DNA from 3 places in the Priestia sp. Y58 genome. Region 1 is predicted to be linked to each of the others. Evidence: riboswitches for the same ligand, from Rfam matches in the RefSeq annotation. Region 1 holds a riboswitch; each other region holds the start of a gene.
What was found. A riboswitch is a leader RNA that binds a small molecule or an ion and turns the genes downstream of it on or off. The one in region 1 is predicted to bind S-adenosylmethionine.
Positions count from the first base shown of each region.

Region 2: another riboswitch for S-adenosylmethionine. It lies ahead of mtnW (2,3-diketo-5-methylthiopentyl-1-phosphate enolase); the one in region 1 lies ahead of MMB68_RS18050 (phosphoadenylyl-sulfate reductase).
Region 3: another riboswitch for S-adenosylmethionine. It lies ahead of MMB68_RS14260 (hypothetical protein); the one in region 1 lies ahead of MMB68_RS18050 (phosphoadenylyl-sulfate reductase).

Region 1 is NZ_JAKWFL010000006.1:7,793-11,072, forward strand. It holds gene MMB68_RS18045 (inorganic phosphate transporter) at 1-744, opposite strand, end outside; gene MMB68_RS18050 (phosphoadenylyl-sulfate reductase) at 764-1,477, opposite strand; SAM riboswitch class I at 1,732-1,834, opposite strand; gene cdaS (sporulation-specific diadenylate cyclase CdaS) at 2,148-2,774, shown strand; gene MMB68_RS18060 (VOC family protein) at 2,872-3,255, shown strand.
Region 2 is NZ_JAKWFL010000004.1:242,510-245,789, reverse strand. It holds gene MMB68_RS14520 (2-hydroxy-3-keto-5-methylthiopentenyl-1-phosphate phosphatase) at 1-84, opposite strand, end outside; gene mtnW (2,3-diketo-5-methylthiopentyl-1-phosphate enolase) at 81-1,325, opposite strand; SAM riboswitch class I at 1,406-1,512, opposite strand; gene MMB68_RS14510 (pyridoxal phosphate-dependent aminotransferase) at 1,643-2,815, opposite strand; gene MMB68_RS14505 (carbon-nitrogen family hydrolase) at 2,927-3,280, shown strand, end outside.
Region 3 is NZ_JAKWFL010000004.1:191,399-194,678, forward strand. It holds gene MMB68_RS14250 (GNAT family N-acetyltransferase) at 1-349, shown strand, start outside; gene MMB68_RS14255 (amidohydrolase) at 397-1,551, shown strand; SAM riboswitch class I at 1,615-1,716, shown strand; gene MMB68_RS14260 (hypothetical protein) at 1,785-2,027, shown strand; gene MMB68_RS14265 (M20/M25/M40 family metallo-hydrolase) at 2,497-3,280, shown strand, end outside.

The sequences.
Region 1 (3,280 bases):
ACCAGTACCCGAGATAATGCACCCTTCTCCTACAGAATAGCGAGTAATTTTTTTCCCGTTTGTTTCAATAACTCTGCCTCCTAGTAAAAGGGCTCCAAGCGCCACAGCCAATCCTCCTGCTATGACACCCGTTGTGGCATCCATTAATCCAGCTCCTACTAGAGGACCGACAGCATTTGCCACGTTATTCATTCCAGCTGAGAAGGCTTCAAAGAATCCCGTGGCTATAACTAAAATCGTTAAAACTCTTTTCCATTTTCCCTCTACTTCTTTTTTATGCGCTCTGCGTTTTATCACTTTTCCAATCAAAAAAGCAATAACAAATGAAACCAGCGGAACAATAATCCAAAAAGACATGATAACTAAAAGTTTTTCCACATACAGAGATTGATAAGCTACTCCTACTCCAACAACTGAACCAACCGTTACTTCACTTGTTGATAGAGGGATACCAATTAAATTCGCGAAAAAGAGTGACAGCGTTGCAGCAGCCAGAATGATAATAACTAATTCTACTGACAGCAATTTTTCAGGTATGATACCTGAACTGATGGTTTTTACCACCTCGCCGCCCCCGATAATGGCTCCGAGCACAATACCTACAGCACAGATGAACAGGGCTACTCTTCGCTTTTTAATCGCACCGGAGCCGTATGAAACGCCCATAGCTGCTGCTGCACCGCTTGCCCCAATATTCATTGCAAAAAAAAGCGCAATGATAAAGGCAACATATAAAAGCATCATTTATTCAGCTCTTTCGTATTTAAGATTCGTGTAATCCGCATTCAACTTTTTGTGTACCTGCCCATCTTCCTGAACGTAAATCGTCTACATTGTAGGCAGGTGCGGTACAGGGCTCACAGCCGATGCTTGGGTAGCCTTGATCATGAAGTTTGTTATATGGTAAATCATGCTTATACACATAGCGCCAAACTTCTTTCCAAGACCAATGAATTAACGGGCAGACTTTCACTTTCTTGAATTTCTCATCTTTATTAAAATAATTCGTGTTGGCACGAGATTCAGACTGCTCGCGTCTCAAACCAGAAATCCACGCATCATAAGGAGCAAGAGATTCCCTTAACGGGATGATTTTTCGAATTTGACAGCATAAGTTAGGCTGACTCTTCCAAAGCTCATCTCCATGTTTCTCAGCTTGTTCTGCAAGCGTTAAATCCGGTTTTTTCATATGAATACGCAAATCAGGAAAGCGTTCTTTAATTGCATCAATTACTTCATATGTTTCTTTAAAATGAACGCCCGTATCTAAAAAGACAATTTCAGCATCTTTTTTCACTTTTGAAATTAAATCAATTAACACGATCCCTTCAATACCAAAGCTTGATGCATAAATAATTGAATCTCCGTAGGTATCATACGCCCACTGCAATGCTGAAAGGGCTCCTTTTGTTTCGTCTTCACTGTCGAACTCTGGAAATGTATCACTCCAGTTTTCGTACGTATATAAGTCTGCCATTTTCTTCACTCCAATTCTTAGTTATCCGCGTTATCCAATAAAAAAAGACGGTTTTACCCACTAGAATTGGATAAAACCGCCTCTAGTGTGTCTAGTCAGCGAAACTATTTAATTCTTACTTTGCTTCCACGTGCTCAAAGATTTGTTTTAAGTCGGGGGTTACAGTCATTAATGTCCTTCCTTAAATTATCGCTTGCGCTATATCAAAATAAAAAGTCTTCCATATTGAAAGACTGGGTAGGCAATAAATTTTCACCTTATCTTTCAAAATGATACACACTTTGCTGGAGTTAGCACCTTGCTAAGCAGGTTGCCGGGGTTCAGCGGGCCAGATCCCTCCACCACTCTTGATAAGCATTTTTTAAAAATTTTAGCATATTTAGAATATTTGTCAACATTAAAAATCATATATCCGATAAGAAAACTATACTTTAAATTCACAGAAATATCTATACTTTTATTTAAAACAACATATGTAAATTTAAACCAAATGTGAACATACCAGTTTATAAAACGCTTTCTTTTTTCTCCAACTTTTTATATTCTCTTGCTAAATAAAACACAAAACCTCCCTATAAAATTAATAAGGGATTTATAAGCTTTACGGATAATTCACCCACATTAGCACACATTACAGATAACACTGACTGACAGATAGGAGCTATATAAGATGGAGAGACAACCTTTTCAATTAGACGATACAATTAAAAATAATGTGCGAACATATTTACAGCAAATTTCAACTGAAGCCTCTAATTTAATTAAACATTTAGACACGAGTGATCATTGTATCCTATGTGATTTTGAGGAGATGAGAAGGTTATTTCAAGATGTTCAAGCTACGGCCGCCTCTTATTACTTGCGTCATTACTTATCGCCTTATACATTTGAATATGCTGCTCTGTCCTTAGCTATTCATAACCTTTCTGAGAAACGTCACGGCGCTTTAATTGTCATTGAACGGGAACAAAATGTAGACCCTCTTATTCAAAAAGGAATGCCTATTCAAGCTCCTGTCAGCGCTACGCTAGTTGAAACACTGTTCTATCCAGGGACACCCTTACATGACGGAGCCGTCCTAATTAGAAATAATCAGCTTATCTCAGCTGCTAATGTTTTACCTCTCTCGTCTATTATTTCAACGACCAAAAAATTGGGAACACGTCACCGTGCAGCCATTGGAATGTCGGAAAAATCGGATGCATTAATTTTAGTTGTATCTGAAGAAACAGGCAAAATTTCGTTTGCTCTTGATGGAAGCCTCTACCCTATTCACTCCAGCAAAAATATGATTTAAGAGCCCTTTCCTGATAAGCAGCCCTATCTTGACTTCTATATCCTTTCTCTTTAATATATTTCATAGTTTTTACATACTATAGATACGGGTGATGCATATGACAATTTTAAAATTTGAACATGTAGGCGTTCAAGTAAAGGATATAGAAGAATCTATTGAGTTCTATACGCAAAAAGTGGGATTAGAGCTCATCGAAACACTACCACATACCGATCCATCTTTGAAGCTAGCTTTTCTAGGTTTAGAAGGCAATGTAATCGTAGAGTTAATTCAAGGGTATAACTCAAGCTTACCTAACGAAGGTAAAGTACATCATTTCGCGCTAGCAGTAGATGGAATTGAAGAGGAGTTTGAGCGTTTAAAATCAGCAGGCGTTTCATTTGTGGAAGAAAACATTGTAACTTTGCCAAATGGAGCAAGATACTTATTTTTCTACGGTCCAGACAAAGAATGGATTGAATATTACGAAGTAAAAAGATAAAGATATCTTATACCTTCAGTGAAAA
Region 2 (3,280 bases), on a different contig from region 1:
AGCAAATTGTTTCATAATCGCAATAATGTTATCACTATTTGTGATTGTTCCATCAAAGTCACAAAAGATTTTTAACGATGTCATGCTTTCACCTCTACTGTTCCCCATAGTTGCAAAGCTTTTTGCAACTCTTTTGATTCTTCCGCTTTTTCGGCTAGTGTTTGATGAGAGAGTACTGCATCTATCGCCGCACGGAATGCCTTTCCTCCTCCGATAGCGCCGTCTGGATGACCGTGAACTCCGCCTCCTGCATTGATAATGCTGTCGATTCCAAAGTCCTTCACAAGCTGCGGTACCATTCCAGGATGAATTCCTGCTGAAGGAACCGGGAAAGTCTGCTTATATTTGTACACAGGACGCGTTAATTCGTAGGCAATGCCTGTCGTGTCTTCAAGAGAAAGCGCTACGCTTCCGTATGGTGATGGAAATAGCGAAAAATCTGCTCCGGCTAAGCGTAATAGCTTTCCAAGCAGTAATGAATTTGAAAAACCGTAAAACTCTGATGGCGTAAGCGCTCCGCTAACAGCTGGGTGAGCCATAATCGGCAAGTTAATTTCATCATCTTCTCGAAGTGCCTGCAGTACGTCTAATCCGTAAGCAAATACGTTGAATAAAAGAGCATCGGCTCCTAGCTCAGCTGCTTTTCTCGCTTTTTCTTTTAATTCAAACGTTCGTCCCGTTAAATTAACAGCATACAGCGTGCGGTGTCCCGTTTTTTCGTATACTTCATTCAGTACTTTTTTTCCCTCTGTAACGCGAGCTTCAAAAGGTGTTCGTTCACTATCAAACAAAATCTCGTCGTCTTTAACCAAATCCACTCCGCCAAGCGCTTGCTCACGCAGCTGAGTTGTTAAGTACGTCATGTCTCTTCCAATCACGCCTTTAAAAATACTCATCACAAGCGGACGGTCATAAACGCCTAGTTTCTCTCGTATACCTTCTATTCCAAAGCGCGGTCCTGGGAATTCAGCTAATAATTCATCAGGAAAATCCAAGTCTAATAATTTCACTTTTCCATCAAGTGATAGTTTTCCGAAAACAGTAACTAAAATAGCCGGTAAATCTCTTGAAAAGTTGGCAGTTGGATAAGCAATTTTGACAATAGCCTGCTTAACCTCTCTGCCTAAATATCCGTTAACACGTTCGCAATCTTGAAGCTCCGTTACGGACACGACGCGCCCTTTATGCTTTTGAAGCTGCTGCTGATCTAAAAGCGGCAGATCTGTCCATGAGCCGACGGTTAGTCCTAAAGCGATTCCTTCCGCTTTTTTATGAAAATTTCCTTTATTGTCATGTAGTAAGTAGCTTGCAACGATTTCACTCATTATGCTAAAAACTCCCTTGCTGTTTAATATCGTTAATAAAAAAAACCTCTTCTGTGATTAAGAAGAGGCTTTCGTTGCTCTTCTTATCTCTCAGCTGCTGCTGCAAGAATTAGCACCGTGCTTAACATGCGTTAAGTCGGTTGCCGGGCTTCATCGGGCTAGTCCCTCCACCTACTCTTAATAAGAAAGTTGCTATTTATTTAAATTGAATTCGTAGATTATATACTAAATAAAAAATACCGCTAGGATTTATCGGTTATTAATCTCGTTAACTTCTTACATATTAAGCCAACTCAAAAAGGATTGTCAATGCGTTTTTAAAATAAATTTAATTTTTTTATTCGAGATACAGCTTCTCTCATGCGCTCTTCATCCGTCAGCAGTCCTACGCGCACATAGCCTTCACCATATGTTCCGAAGCCTACTCCAGGTGCCACTACAACGTGGGCTTTTTCAAGAAGTAAATCTGAAAATTGTTCAGAAGTATATCCTCCAGGAACTTTTAGCCATGCAAAAAAGGAGCCCGCTGGAGATGTAACGTCCCAACCAATTTCTCGAAGCCCTTGAATAAATGTATTGCGTCTAGATTCATAGCGCTTAACTAAATCATTCACACATTGTTGAGATTCTAACAGAGCTGCGGCTGCTGCCTCTTGAACCGCTCCAAAGAGACTGACATACATATGATCTTGAAGAAGATTAATAGCTTCTACTACACTTTCATTTCCTACAGCAAATCCAACTCGCCATCCCGCCATGTTATACGTTTTAGAAAGAGTATAAATTTCAATTCCCGTCTCTTTTGCACCAGGAGTCTGTAAAAAGCTGATTGGCTTTTTACCATCAAATCCAATTGCTCCGTAGGCAAAGTCGTGTACCACACAAATATCGTGCTTGGCAGCAAACGCCACGGTGTCTTCAAAAAATTCTGCCGTTGCCACTGCACCAGTAGGATTATTGGGATAGTTTAAAAACATGAGCTTTGCCTGTTCTTTAGCACGTTCACTTATCTCTTCGTATACGGGTAGAAAATGATTTTTAGCCGTGAGCGGCATCACTTCCATCTTGGCTTTTGCAAGCTCTACTCCAGACCAGTAATCAGGATATCCAGGATCCGGAACCAGCACCGTATCTCCAGGGTTTAATAAGCACTGCGGGATTTCAACAAGTCCACCCTTCCCGCCAAACAAAATAGCTACTTCTTTTTCGGGATCCACATCAACCCCGTATTCTCGCTTATAAAAAGTCGCAACGGCCTCTTTCAAAAACTGATGCCCCCGAAATGGAGAATATTTATGATGTATAGGATTAGCGCTTGCTTTTTGCAGTGTTTCTACAATATGTGAAGGAGTAGGCTGATCAGGATTTCCCTGCCCTAAGTTAATAACGTCGTGCCCTTGGGCCATTACTTTTCCTACCTTGCCTACAAGTGATGCAAAAAATTGTTTTGGTAAACTTTTTAATAGTTCCGATTGCTCAAATTGTTTCATCATCGCACACCTTCTCAAAAAATTCTTGAAATTCTAGTCACAAATAATATATTGTAATACTCAACTTGTAAAGTCATTTTTTTCAACTACTAAAAAAGGACGGATGATAAAGTGAGTGTAAAAATTACGTGTTTGCAGCTTGATATTGCGTTTGGAAACCCAACTAAAAACCGAAAATATATTCAACAAAAAATGACAGAAGCTCTGAAAGAAAACCCTGATATCCTGGTGCTTCCTGAGCTATGGGATACAGCTTATGATTTGACGCGGCTAGACGAAATTGCAGATGATGAAGGACAGCAGGCCAAGCAATTAATCTCTCAGTTTGCTAAAACGAACGAAGTAAATATTGTGGCAGGCTCGATCGCGAAAAAAACAGAGCAAGGCGTCACGAATACGATGTATATTTTTGACCGAAAAGGTCGTGAAGTATCACAATACAGTAAACTGCACTTGTTTAAATTA
Region 3 (3,280 bases), on a different contig from region 1:
CTATGTATATGAAGAAGATAAAAGAATCGCTGCAACTGTGTCTATACGAATGCCTTGGGGAGAACATCCAGGTCCGTTTGCTGTTCCGCACCTTTGGTGGTTTGCAGTGGACCCGTCGTTTGCCAGTAAAGGCGTTGGATCTAAGCTGCTGCATCTAGTAGAGGAAGAGATAATAAAAAATATGTTTAAATCACCAGGTGTGTCTTTAGGAACAGCAAAAGAACATCCTTGGTTAGTTGAGATGTATGAACGAAAAGGATATGTTCAAGCTAAAGAAAAGCACCTTGCAGAAGGTTATACGACTGTATTTCTTTATAAAAAATTCAACGAGGTACATTCTTTGTCGTAAAAGATAGAGAAGTGATCCAAATTAAGACATGTGAAAGAGTGATAAAGATGACAGATCAATTACTACTAAATAAGCTAATAGACATACGCCGTGAGCTGCACCGGTTTCCAGAACTTTCAATGAAAGAATATGAAACAACTAAACGTATTAAAAAGTGGTTAAAACACTATGATATTTCTATAGCGGATGAATTCCAATTAGACGTAGGAGCAGTAGCAGAAATTGTGGGAGGAAAGCCGGGACCTACTATCGCTATTCGAGCTGATATTGATGCGCTGCCAATTGAAGAAAAAACCAATCTGCCCTTTGCTTCTGAAGTGAACGGTGTTATGCACGCATGCGGCCATGACTTTCACACGGCTTCTATAATCGGAGCAGCCATTCTTCTCAAAGAGCGTCAGAAGGAGCTTTGCGGCACGGTTCGATTTATCTTTCAACCAGCTGAAGAAACGGCTTCTGGAGCAAAAATGCTAGTTGAAAAAGGTGTGCTCGAAGGAGTGGAAGCGATATTTGGGATGCATAACAAACCGGATCTTCCTGTAGGAACCATTGGTATCAAACCGGGACCTTTAATGGCAAGTGTTGATCGTTTTGAAATTGACGTCAAAGGAGTAGGAGGTCACGCGGGTATTCCTGAAAAAACAATAGATCCGATTGCTGCTGCTGGTCAAATTGTTACTAGTTTACAAACCATTGTCAGCCGTAATCTCAGCCCCTTTCAAAATGTTGTTGTCAGCATAACTCAAATCCATGGAGGGAGCTCGTGGAACATCATTCCTGACAAAGTAACGCTTGAAGGAACGGTGCGTACCTTTCAAGAAGAAGCGAGAGAAAAAATACCGGCTCTTATGAAACGAACTGCTGAAGGGATCGGCGCAGCTTTCGGGGCTTCAGTAGACGTTAAATGGTATCCATATCTTCCTGTAGTAAACAATGATGATACGCTGGAAAAACTGGCTATTAAAGCGGCGGAGGATCTTAGTTATCAAGTCGTAGAAGCTGAACAATCGCCTGGAGGAGAAGATTTTGCCGTATATCAGCAGCATGTACCAGGATTTTTTGTATGGATGGGTACAGCTGGAGAATATGAATGGCACCATCCTTCTTTTTCATTAAATGAAGAGGCATTGCTTGTAGCAGCTGCGTATTTTGCTAATCTAAGCTTTCATTTTTTGAATTCATTCCATTACCTAAAAAATTAAAATATTTTTATTTTTCTATTTACGCGGATGAAATTGTTTGATAAAATAAATTTTAAATTAAAAAAGTTATCACGAGTGGACGAGAGATCTGGCTCTTTGACTCCACAGCAACCTACGAATGTAAGGTGCTCCTACCAGCAAAGCATGTGCTTTGGGTGATAAAACGGGTGAAAAACTCATTTTGCATCAAAGCAAAATGAGTTTTTTTTATTTTTCTAAAAGGAGAGGGTTTTATGAGTCATACAGCAGTTGCAGCACATACAGGAGAGAAAGCATTAAAGGAAGCGGTGAAATTATTAGGAAAGCATTATCAAGTAGCTTATCGTGAGTTAGAAACATTTTATGAAATTGTGGTCGAAAACCATGTTCGTACATATGCTGTAGGCATAGATATTAAAGATGTACAAAAAGCAAATGAACTAGAAATTTATTCATCATGCTGTTCCAAACTTGAGCGAGTAGGCTGTCTTTTATAGAAGAAGTCTGCTCGCGCCTCTATTTTTTAAGTATTTTTAAATAGAAAGCATGGTTTTTGACAAGCAAAGAATCTGGTGGGTATAATCAATATTCACTAGGTTTTAAGATTAATCATAAATTGTCGAAATTTTTACACAAATTAAAGGTTACATTCGAAATGAATTGTGGTATGTTATAAAACAAGAATATTTTATGAAAGGAGCATTGAAATGGAAATGTCTCTTGAACACGGAAACGATGCAGGAAGCGAACAGCTTATTGATCGTATCCTAGACTTTTTAGAAGATGACGAAAAGTAAAAAAAGAGTGTGCGGTGCTATCCCTAGCCGCGCACTCTTTTTTTATCATGTGCGTAAAGGCAGCGCCATACTATGATACATAGGGATAGAATGAAAGGGTCTCTGTCAAAGGGATTGACGAATGGTTTTGTTTGATAGAAAATTTAGAAAAAGGAAAGAGATGAAGGGTATGTCGAACAAAACATCTTTGTATCAAACAAAAGAACAGTTAAAAAAGCTTGTAAGCGAATTGGTTTCTATACCTAGCGTGACAGGAACGATGGCAGAAGTGGAAATGGCTGAATCGATAGCGTCGTATTTATTGAAGCTGCCTTACTTTCAAAAAAACGAGCAGGTCGAGCTTCATTCAACAGGAGACGGGCGATCAATTGTCACAGCTTTTGTTCAAGGGAAAAATACGAATAAAACAGTTGTATTAGTAAGTCATTACGATGTAGTGGATGTACAAGATTATGGACAGTGGAAAAAGGATGCTTTTCACGCTGATACATTAACGAGTACTTTTTATAACCATATGGAACAAGTTCCGGCACACGTACAAAAAGATATGATAAAAGGAGACTGGCTTTTTGGCCGAGGAACGATGGACATGAAAGCAGGCATTGCCTTGCATATCAGTATGGTTGAACGAGCGTGCAACGGAGAGTTTGACGGAAACATCCTGCTGCTGTCGGTGCCGGATGAAGAAGTAAATTCGCTTGGGATGAGAAAAGCAGTGCCTGTTCTTTTAGAGATTGCCCGCAAACATAAGCTGGATTTTTCTCTCATGCTGAATGCAGAACCAGTGTTCAGCCGCTATCCTGGAGATCAAACGAACTACGTGTACTCAGGATCGATTGGGAAAATCATGCCAAGCTTTTTGTGTTATGGAAAAGAAACTCATGTAGGGGAACCGCTAGCTGGTTTAAATGCTAATTTACTAGCTTCTTATTTAACAAAAGAAATAGAATTAA